Regions from separate parts of the Dactylosporangium sp. NPDC051485 genome, predicted to be linked through region 2. Evidence: riboswitches for the same ligand, from Rfam matches in the RefSeq annotation. Region 2 holds a riboswitch; the other holds the start of a gene.
What was found. A riboswitch is a leader RNA that binds a small molecule or an ion and turns the genes downstream of it on or off. The one in region 2 is predicted to bind thiamine pyrophosphate.
Positions count from the first base shown of each region.

Region 1: it holds a riboswitch for thiamine pyrophosphate, as region 2 does, so the genes downstream of both, thiS (sulfur carrier protein ThiS) here and AB0M46_RS01480 (ECF transporter S component) in region 2, are expected to answer to the same signal.

Region 1 is NZ_JBFAZW010000035.1:16,678-21,603, forward strand. It holds gene AB0M46_RS21075 (hypothetical protein) at 1-293, shown strand, start outside; gene AB0M46_RS21080 (hypothetical protein) at 573-1,220, shown strand; gene thiE (thiamine phosphate synthase) at 1,426-2,022, shown strand; gene thiO (glycine oxidase ThiO) at 2,019-3,059, shown strand; TPP riboswitch at 3,085-3,195, shown strand; gene thiS (sulfur carrier protein ThiS) at 3,194-3,397, shown strand; gene AB0M46_RS21100 (thiazole synthase) at 3,390-4,154, shown strand; gene AB0M46_RS21105 (thiamine phosphate synthase) at 4,148-4,663, shown strand; gene thiD (bifunctional hydroxymethylpyrimidine kinase/phosphomethylpyrimidine kinase) at 4,746-4,926, shown strand, end outside.
Region 2 is NZ_JBFAZW010000002.1:110,519-115,444, forward strand. It holds gene AB0M46_RS01470 (energy-coupling factor transporter transmembrane component T) at 1-441, opposite strand, end outside; gene AB0M46_RS01475 (ATP-binding cassette domain-containing protein) at 438-1,766, opposite strand; gene AB0M46_RS01480 (ECF transporter S component) at 1,778-2,350, opposite strand; TPP riboswitch at 2,460-2,574, opposite strand; gene AB0M46_RS01485 (alpha/beta hydrolase) at 2,627-3,454, shown strand; gene AB0M46_RS01490 (acyl-CoA dehydrogenase family protein) at 3,519-4,926, shown strand, end outside.

The DNA of each region.
Region 1 (4,926 bases), on a different contig from region 2:
AGTTCGGCACCTACGAGAACGACCACCACGCCGACACGTCCACGGACTACGCGCACGGCACCCACGTCGAGTTCGACCAGGCCCCGGCCGTGCACTACGAGGCCGACGACCAGACCAGCTACAGCCACGACGCCTCGGTCGACGACCACGTGTTCGGCGCCGAGGGCAGCGAGAACGCGCACCAGGGCCAGTTCGGCGAGCTCGACGCCCTGCAGTCGCGCTTCGACACCGCCTTCGCCGAGGGCACCCAGTTCCACGGCGGCGAGGGCCACCTGGGCGTCGCCTCCAGCTGAACACCGCCAAAAGGCCCGGCCAACGCGTTGGCCGGGCCTTTTTCGCCCCCATTTCCGGACATAAGCCCCGGTCAGCTGCGAAAAGCCTCGTCCGTATCCCTCCCCGGGCGCCGTGTGTGCACCGCTCGCACTGTTTCAGCGGCTGCGCTCGATCCGCGGTGTCCGACGAGGGGAACTCCGACGCGGAACGAGGTCGACCCCGCGCTCTGCGACTCGTGATGGCGCCGAGGCATCGTGCTCAGGCCGGCCGGTGGCGCGCCTCCATGCGAGGATGCGCCCGTGACGACTCCTGCGACTCGTTCTGAGCGCCTGTCGGTGACGCGATACCGCCGGGTCGGCGTTCTGGTGCTCGCCATGCTCTTTGTTGTCGCGTTGGTAGTCGTCGTCGCACAGTTCGATCATGGCCGCTACGTGTACTTGCAGCCTTTGCGCGGTGCGGTCATGTTGTCGGTCGCGGTGTTTGTGATGCCGCTGCTGGTCGGGGCGGCGGTCTCGCTCGGTGCGCCGGCGGTGGACCGGAGTAGCTGGGCGGCGAAAGGCGGGGCGCTCCTGGCGTTTCTGCTGGCAGTGGCCCTGTGGTGCGGTTATCCGGTTACTCACTTGTTCTTCTATGAAGAGATGGATCACGATGTGGCCGTTGTCGCGGTCGCGCCGGACCGGAGACTTGAGGTCATTGTCGCCACCCGTTATGGCGACTCCGGGAACTACGTGATTCTGCGGGCGCGTAGCCGTGACGGGGTGTTCAGCAGGAATGCCATACATCCACTCGCCTCCATCTGCTATGACGCCGACCAGATCGAGGTGAGCTTCGTTGGTCCTGCTGAGGTCAAGGTCCGTGCACATGACGGCTTCGAGGGCACAGCCACTGTGAACCCTCGGACGTTGGAGACGGCAAACCCGATCGACACCTGCGCCGATCACGACTAGCCCCACTCTTGGTTGACGGCCCAGTGCCCCAGCGTCGGGTTCCAGGGTGAGTACCCCGACGGCGGCCCGCGAGTCAGGGGCGGACAGCGCGCGTTGTTGGCCGTCGCCACGATGACCCCGCGCCATCGTGCGGCCGTGGTCCGACAGGCGGCTGCAGGCCGGTCCGGTCGGGTCGTGCCTGCCGCACGTCTGCGAAGCTGACGCGGTGCGACTTCATTTGGTGACCGATACCAGGCCCGGGAAGAACCCGATCGAGACCGTCGCCGCCGCGCTCAAGGCCGGCTTCGACGTGATCCAGGTGCGGCCCGAGGACCACGTCACCGACCGCGAGGCCTACGAGCTCACGCGGCGGGTCCTGGCGATGTGCCGCGAGCTGGGACGCACCTGCCTGGTCAACGACCGGCTGCACATCGCGCTCGCCGCGGGGGCCGACGGCGGGCACGTGGGCGCCGACGACCTGCCGGTGGCCGCGGCCCGGCGCATCCTCGGCCCCGGCGCCATCCTCGGCGCGACCGCGCGGGACCCGGAGACGGCCCGGCGCGCGGTCGCCGACGGCGCCTCGTACCTCGGTGTCGGGCCCGCCTTCACCACCACCACGAAGGCCGGGCTGCCGGCCGCGATCGGCCCCGAGGGGGTGCGCGCGGTCGCCGCGGCGGTCGACGTGCCGGTGGTGGCCATCGGTGGGGTGACCGCGGCCCGGGCCCGGGAGCTCTATGCCGCCGGCGCGGACGCGGTCGCCGTGGTCGGCGCGGTCAGCGGGGCCGAGGACCCCTACGCGGCGGCCATGGAGTTCACGCGATGAGCGCCGGCATCGTCGGGGGCGGGATCATCGGCCTGGCCATCGCCTTCGAGCTGCTCGAGCGGGGTGTCACCGACATCACCGTCTACGACCCCGACCCCGCGCGCGGCGCCGGGCTGGTCGCGGCCGGCATGCTCGCCCCGACCGCCGAGGCCAACTTCGGCGAGGAGGCCCTGCAGGAGCTCATGACCGCGTCGATGCGCCGCTGGCCGGGCTTCGCCGCGCGGGTCGAGGCGCGCACCGGGCAGGCGCTGGGCTACCGCACCGAGGGGACGCTGCTGGTCGCGCTCACCGGCGACGACCAGGCCGAGATCGACCGTCTCGTGGGCTATTACCGGCGGGCCGGGGCGCCGATCGAGCCGCTCACCGGCCGCGAGCTGCGCGAGCGGGAGCCGCTGCTGTCCCCGCGGGTGCGCGGCGGGGCGTTCGCCCCCGGCGACCACCAGGTCGACCCCAGGCTGCTGCTGCGCGCCCTGCGGACCCTGCCCGTTCGCTTCGCCGCGGAGAAGATCGAAGACCTGGCCGCGGTACCGCACGAGCTCACCATCGTCGCCACCGGCGCCTCCGCGGCCGGTCTGACCGGGCTGCCCGTCCGCCCGGTGAAGGGGCAGCTGCTGCGGCTGCGCGGACCGGAGCCGCTGCTGACCCGCGTGGTCCGCGGCGTGGCGAACGGCCGGCACGTGTACCTGGTCCCGCGGGCCGACGGCGAACTGGTCGTCGGGGCCACCGAGGAGGAGCGCGGCGAGGACCGCACGGTGACCGCGGGCGGCGTGCTCGACCTGCTGCGCCCCGCCGCCGACCTGCTGCCCGGCGTCGCCGAGCTGGCCCTGGCCGAGACCCTCGCCGGCCTGCGCCCGGGGACCCCGGACAACGCGCCGGTCCTCGGCCGGCTGCCGGGCGGCCGCGCCCTGGTCGCGATCGGGCACCACCGCAACGGCGTGCTGCTCGCGCCGGTCACCGCCGAGGCCATCGCCGACCTGGCGACGCGCGGATCGACCGGCGTGAACCTCGACGCGTTCGGGCCGACCCGCTTTACCTGACGGTGGCTGCGGCGTTAAGGTCGAGGCGTACCCCACGGGAGTCCGGTGTGACCGGGCTGAGAGGGGGGCTGTGAGCCCCCGACCGTCGAACCTGATCCGGGTCATGCCGGCGCAGGGAGTCAGGAGTGAGCCGTATGCAGCTCGTGGTCAACACCATCGAGTCGACCGTCGCGGATGACATCACCGTCGCCGACGTGGTCCACGCCCTCGCGGGCGACGACCCGCGGGGCATCGCCGTCGCACTCAACGGCGACGTGGTGCCGCGCTCGCGCTGGGCCGACACCCGCCCCGCCGAGGGCGACCACGTCGAGGTGCTGACGGCGGTGCAGGGTGGCTGACGGGCTTGCGATCGCCGGGGAGGAGCTGGACTCCCGCCTGATCCTCGGGACGGGCGGGGCGAGCAGCCATGCCGCGCTCGAGGCGGCCATCCGGGCCAGCGGCACCGCCCTGGTCACCGTCGCCCTGCGCCGGCTCGACCCGGCCGCGCCGTCGCTGCTCGGCGTCATCGAGCGGTGCGGCGTGCGGGTCCTGCCCAACACCGCCGGGTGCTACACGGCGACCGAGGCGGTCAAGCTCGCCCACCTGGCCCGCGAGGCCTTCGGCACCTCGTGGGTGAAGCTGGAGGTGATCGGCGACGAGGACACGCTGCTGCCCGACGGGGTGGAGCTGGTCGCCGCGGCCGCCCAGCTGGTGGCGGACGGGTTCGTCGTCCTGCCGTACACCTCGGACGATCCCGTGCTCGCCCAGCGCCTCGCCGACGCCGGGTGCGCCGCCGTCATGCCCCTCGGCGCGCCGATCGGCTCGGGGCTGGGCATCCGCAACCCGCACAACATCGCGCTGATCCGGCAGAAGGTCACCGTCCCGGTCATCCTCGACGCCGGCATCGGCACCGCCTCCGAGGCGGCGCTGGCCATGGAGCTGGGCTGCGACGGGGTGCTGCTCGCCTCCGCCGTTACTCGGGCCGAGCACCCGGCCCGCATGGCCGAGGCGATGTGCCTCGCGGTGCGGGCCGGCCGGCTGGCGTACCTCGCCGGCCGCATCCCCCGCCGTACGCACGCGACCGCATCCAGCCCGATGGAGGGTCTCCCGTGGTAGAGCCCGGCCTGTTGATCTTCACCGACCGGCACCTGGCGGAGCGGCCGCTCGAGGACGTGGTCGCCATGGCCGTCGACGGTGGCGCCCGGGAGGTGGTCCTGCGCGAGCACGACCTGCCGCCGCGGCGGCGCCTCAAGCTGGCCAGCGCCCTGCGCACCGTGCTCGACCAGGTCGGCGGCCGGCTGCTGCTGGAGGAGGACCCGGCCCTGCGTAAGTGCCACGGCCTGGAGGACCTGGTGGCGGCCGGGGCGGACGGCGTCGCGTACGCCACCCTCTCGCCCATCTACCCGACCCGCAGCAAGCCCGGCTACGGCCCGCCGCTCGGCCTGGCCGCGCTCGGCCGCATGGCGCGGGTCGCGTCCGTCCCGGTGTACGCGCTGGGCGGGGTCGACACCCCGGCCCGGGTCCGCGACTGCCTCGACGAGGGCACGGCCGGCGTCGCCGTGATGGGCGCGGTCATGCGGGCCGACGACCCGGCCCGGCTGGTGAAGGAGTTGCTGGCCGCATGAGTGGTCCGGAGCGCAGCGGAGGGGCCACTCATCAATGGCTCAGCTTTCAAAGTTCAGGCAACCGGAGCGAAGCGGAGGTTGCATGAACCCACCGGTGGCCCTGACCATCGCCGGCTCGGACTCCGGCGGCGGTGCCGGCATCCAGGCCGACCTCAAGACCTTCGCCGCGCACGGCGTCTTCGGCACCAGCGTCATCACCGCGCTCACCGCGCAGAACACCGCCGGGGTGCGGGGCATCTCGGCCGTCGCCGCCGACTTCGTCG
Region 2 (4,926 bases):
GGTCGGGTCGATGGTGGCGAAGACCACGATCCCGGGCAGCGCGACCGCGAGCAGCCGCAGCGCGTAGCCGACCGCGTCCCGCCGGATGTCGAGCCCGGCGACGTGGGCCAGGACGGGGGAGTGCCGCTCGCCGAAGAGCACGGCGAAGGCGAAGACGCCGGCCGCCGAGGCCAGCAGCGGCCAGCCGCGCCGCCACAGCACGGCGGGCGCGATCCCGGTCAGCGGCAGCGCGGCCAGCAGCGCCCCGATGACGGTGAGCGCCACGACCGGCTCCAGGCTGGTCATCAGGGCCGCGGTGACCAGGAACGCGGCGAGCAGCTTGGCGGTCGCGTCCCGCCGCGCGAGCCACCCGCCGGCCGCTGCGCTGCGCTGCGGACCGCTCACGACGGCCTCTCCGCCGCTCTCCGGGCCGCTCACGACGCCGCTCTCCCGAGCGCTCACCGGGTCAGCTCCAGGCGGCGGTCGCCGATCGAGTCGACCAGCTGCGGATCGTGGGTGACCAGGACCAGCGCCCGGCCCTCGTCGCGCAGGTCGGCCAGCAGCGTGACCAGCTCCCGCCAGGTGCGCAGGTCCTGGCCGAAGGTCGGCTCGTCGAGCACCAGCACCCGCGGCGCCGCGGCCAGCGCGGTGGCCACGCTGAGCCGCCGCTGCTCGCCGCCGGAGAGGGTGAACGGGTTGGCCAGAGCCAGCTTGTCCAGGTACAGGCGGGCCAGCAGCTCGTCCACGGCGGCCGGGGACGCCCCGCCCAGGGCCAGTTCCTCGCGCACGGTGCCGGTTACGAACTGGTGCTCCGGGTTCTGAAACACCGAGCCGATCCGACCGGCCAGCCGGGCGGCCCGCCAGCGGTGCGGCGGGCGGGCGGCGTCCCGGCCGGCCAGCTCGGCGGTGGCCGCCACCCGGCCGCCGGCCGGGCGGGTCAGCCCGCCCAGCAGCAGCGCCAGGGTGGTCTTGCCGGCGCCGTTGGGCCCCTCGACCGCGAGGGCCTGGCCCGCCAGCACCTCCTCGTCGACGACCGCGCCGGTGTGCGGCAGGACCAGCCCCTGCGCGCGCAGCAGCGGCCCGCCCGGCGCGGCGGCCGCCTTGCGGGCCGGCAGCGCGGCACCGGGCGCCCACACCGCGTCGGGGTGCTCGCCGATCACGACGGCCCGGTCGACCAGGGCCAGCGCCTCCTCGACCCGGTGCTCGACGAGCACCATGGTGGCGTCGAGGTCGAGCAGCGCCTTGGCCACGGCGGTGCGCACCAGCCGGGCCCCCTCCGGGTCGAGGTTCGCGGTCGGCTCGTCGAGCAGCAGCAGGCCGGGGCGCAAGGCGATGGCCCCGGCGATGGCCAGCCGCTGCTGTTCGCCGCCGGAGAGCGCCGCGGTGTCGCGGTCGCGGCCGTACGGGAAGCCGACGGCGGCCAGGGCGGCGTCGACCGCCGGCCAGATCTCGGCCCGCGGCACGCCCCGGTTCTCCAGGCCGAAGGCGACGTCGTCGCCGGCCCGGCGCATGACCAGCTGGGTCTGCGGGTCCTGGAACACCATCGCGGTCCCGGCCCGCGCCTCGCGGGCCGGGCGGCCGTCGACGAGCACCTCGCCCTCCTGCTCGCCGGAGTCCTCGGCGAGCAGGCCGGCGAGCGCGGCGAGCAGGGTGCTCTTGCCGGCGCCCGAGGCGCCCTGCAGCAGTACCCGCTCGCCGTGCTCGATGCGCAGGTCGAAGCCGCGCACGGCCCAGGCCTTGCGCCCGGCGTGCCGCCAGCCGAACCCGCGAAACTCGACGGAACCCATGGCTCGGCGCGTCAGACCGCGACGCGCTCCCGGCCCGACGGGAAGCGGTCGAGCACGCCCGTGCGGGAAAGGGCCCGCTGCAGGGCCCAGCTGCCCGCGCCCGCGATCACCGCGCTGCTCACGATGACCAGGATCGCGTACGTCCAGCGCTGGCCGGTCGTCATCGGCGGGAGGTACGGCAGGACGCCCAGGTCCATCAGCGCCGCCCCGGTGCCGGCCAGCGCGCCGCCGATCACGGCGTTGACCAGCCCGAATCGCCGGTAGCCGGTGGCCGCGAAGCCGAACTCGCCGCCCATGCCCTGCACCAGGCCGGACACGAGGACGCTGAGGCCCCAGGCCGAGCCCATGACGGCGGAGATGACGGCGGCGACGAGCTCGACGAACAGCCCGGCGCCGGGCTTGCGCACGACCAGCGGGCCGAGCACGGCGGGGATCAGCCACACGCCGTAGATGGCGGCGCGCCACGGCAGGGCGAAGCCGTTCAGCGCCTCCCACAGGTTGTTCCAGGCGTAGAAGACGGCGGCGAAGGCCACGGCGATGACGGCGGCCACGACGATGTCGACGGTGCGCCAACGGGTCTGCATTGGTGGATGCCTCCTAGTTCGGGGTGCCGCGGGCGCTGACAGCGTTGCCGCGGGAGGAACCAGAAGGAGTCGCGACGCCACGTGGCCACGGATGGACGACGTGACGACTGGCGTGAGGTGACCGAACTCCCTGCGCTGGCATTACCCAGATCAGGTTCGAGGGTCTGCGCCGCCGTGGTCCGGCGGTCACACTCTCAGCGCTGTGCGCTCCCCTGTCGGATGTGCAGTTGTTCCCTGAAGGTAACAGTGAATCTCCTTCGCCCGTAGGCTCGGGTCATGCAAATCACGGCGCGCGGCCTCACGTTCGACGTGGTCGAGGGCGGGCCCGAGGGCGGCGCGCCGGTCCTGCTGCTGCACGGCTTCCCCCAGCACAGCGGCGAGTGGGCGGCGGTGACCCCGCACCTGCACGCGGCCGGCCTGCGCACTTACGCCCTCGACCAGCGGGGGACCTCGCCGGGGGCCCGGCCCGAGGCGGTCGAGGCCTACCGGATCACGGAGTGCGCCCTGGACGTGGTGGCGGTCCTCGACGCGCTGGGAGTTGCCGCGGTACACCTGGTGGGGCACGACTGGGGGGCGGTGTGCGCCTGGCACGTCGCCCTGCGCCACCCCGAGCGGGTGCGCACGCTCACCGCCGTGTCGCTGCCGCACCCGCACGCCAGTGCCCACGCGACCTCGACCGATCCCGACCAGAAGGCCCGGTTCGGCTACATCAAGCTGTTCCGCCAGGCCGGCGTGGCAGAGGAGCGCCTGCTGGCCGAGGACGCGCGGCGCCTGCGCCGGCTGTTCGACGGCTCGGGCCTGTCCGCCGAGGCGGTCGACGCCTACGTGCGGCCGCTGCTGGAGCCGGGGGCGCTGACCGCGGCGCTGAACTGGTACCGCGCGATGAGCCCCCTCGACCTCGCCGGGCTCGGGCCGTGCCGGGTGCCCACGACGTACCTGTGGAGCGACGGCGACCTGGCCGTCGGCCCCACGGCGGCCCGCGCCTGCGCCGAGCACGTGGCCGCGGACTACCGGTTCGTCCCGCTTGCGGGCATCAGTCACTGGATTCCCGATCAGGCGCCATCCGAGGTTGCGGCGGCCGTGCTGGCCCGCTCGCTCGGCTGAGGCATAGCGCACCCTACCCGCGGGTAATAACCTGGCTTGTAGGCCCGATCACCTGGGGGTGGCCATGGTTTCCACGTCGGTGCGCGCGGAACGGGAGGCGCGCAAGGTCATCGAGGAGAGTCGCGAGACCGAGTGGAGGAAGCCCAGCTTCGGCAAGGAGCTCTTCCTGGGCCGGTTCCGCCTCGATCTCATCGACCCGCTGCCGGAGCTCGACCCGGCGGCCGAGGCGCGCGGTGCGGAGTTCCGCGCCAAGCTCGCCGCGTATCTCTCGGCCGAGGTCGACGGCCAGCAGATCGAGCGTGACGCTCGCATTCCGGACGAGGTGCTGCGCTCCCTCGGGGAGCTGGGCGCCTTCGGCATGAAGATCGACGAGAAGTACGGCGGGCTGGGCCTCACCAACCTGGACTATTGCCGCGCGCTCATGCTCACCGGCTCGGTCAGCCCGGCGATCGGCGCGCTGCTGTCGGCGCACCAGTCCATCGGGGTGCCGCAGCCGCTGAAGCTGGTCGGCACCGACGAGCAGAAGCGGGAGTTCCTGCCCCGGCTGGCCGCCGGCGAGGTGTCGGCGTTCCTGCTCACCGAGCCCGAGGTGGGCTCCTACCCGGCGAACCTGCGCACGTCCGCGGTACCGACGCCGGAGGGTGACTACCTGCTCAACGGGGTGAAACTGTGGGCGACCAACGGCACCCTGGCCACGCTGTTCGTGGTCATGGCGCTGGTGCCCAAGAGCGAGGGGCACCGCGGCGGCATCACCGCCTTCGTGGTCGACGGCGACGCGCCGGGCGTGACAATCGAGCGCCGCAACGCCTTCATGGGCCTGCGGGGCCTGGAGAACAGCGTCACCCGCTTCCACGACGTGCGCGTCCCGGCGGCCAACGTCATCGGCGGCGAGGGCCAGGGCCTGCGCATCGCGCTGAGCACGCTCAACACCGGCCGCCTGTCGCTGCCCGCGATGTGCGTCGGGGCCGGCAAGTGGTGCCTCGGGGTGGCCCGCGAGTGGGCCGCCGAGCGGGTGCAGATGGGCCGGCCGATCGGCACGTACGAGGCCATCGCCAAGAAGATCGCCTTCATCGCCGGCTCGACCTACGGCATGGAGGCGATGCTCGAAGTCTCCTGCCGGCTGGCCGACGACAACCGCAACGACATCCGCATCGAGGCCGCGCTGGTCAAGCTCTACGCCAGCGAGCTGGCCTGGAAGGTCGCCGACGAGCTGGTGCAGATCCGCGGCGGCCGCGGCTACGAGACCGCCGAGTCCCTGGCCGCGCGCGGCGAGCGGGCCATCCCGGCCGAGCAGATCCTGCGCGACCTGCGGATCAACCGCATCTTCGAGGGCTCGACCGAGATCATGCACCTGGCCATCGCCCGCGAGGCGGTCGACGCCCACCTCTCCGTGGCCGGCGACATCATCGACCCCGAGGCCGGCCTCGGCCGCAAGGCGAAGGCGGCCGGCAACGCGGGCGCCTTCTACGCCA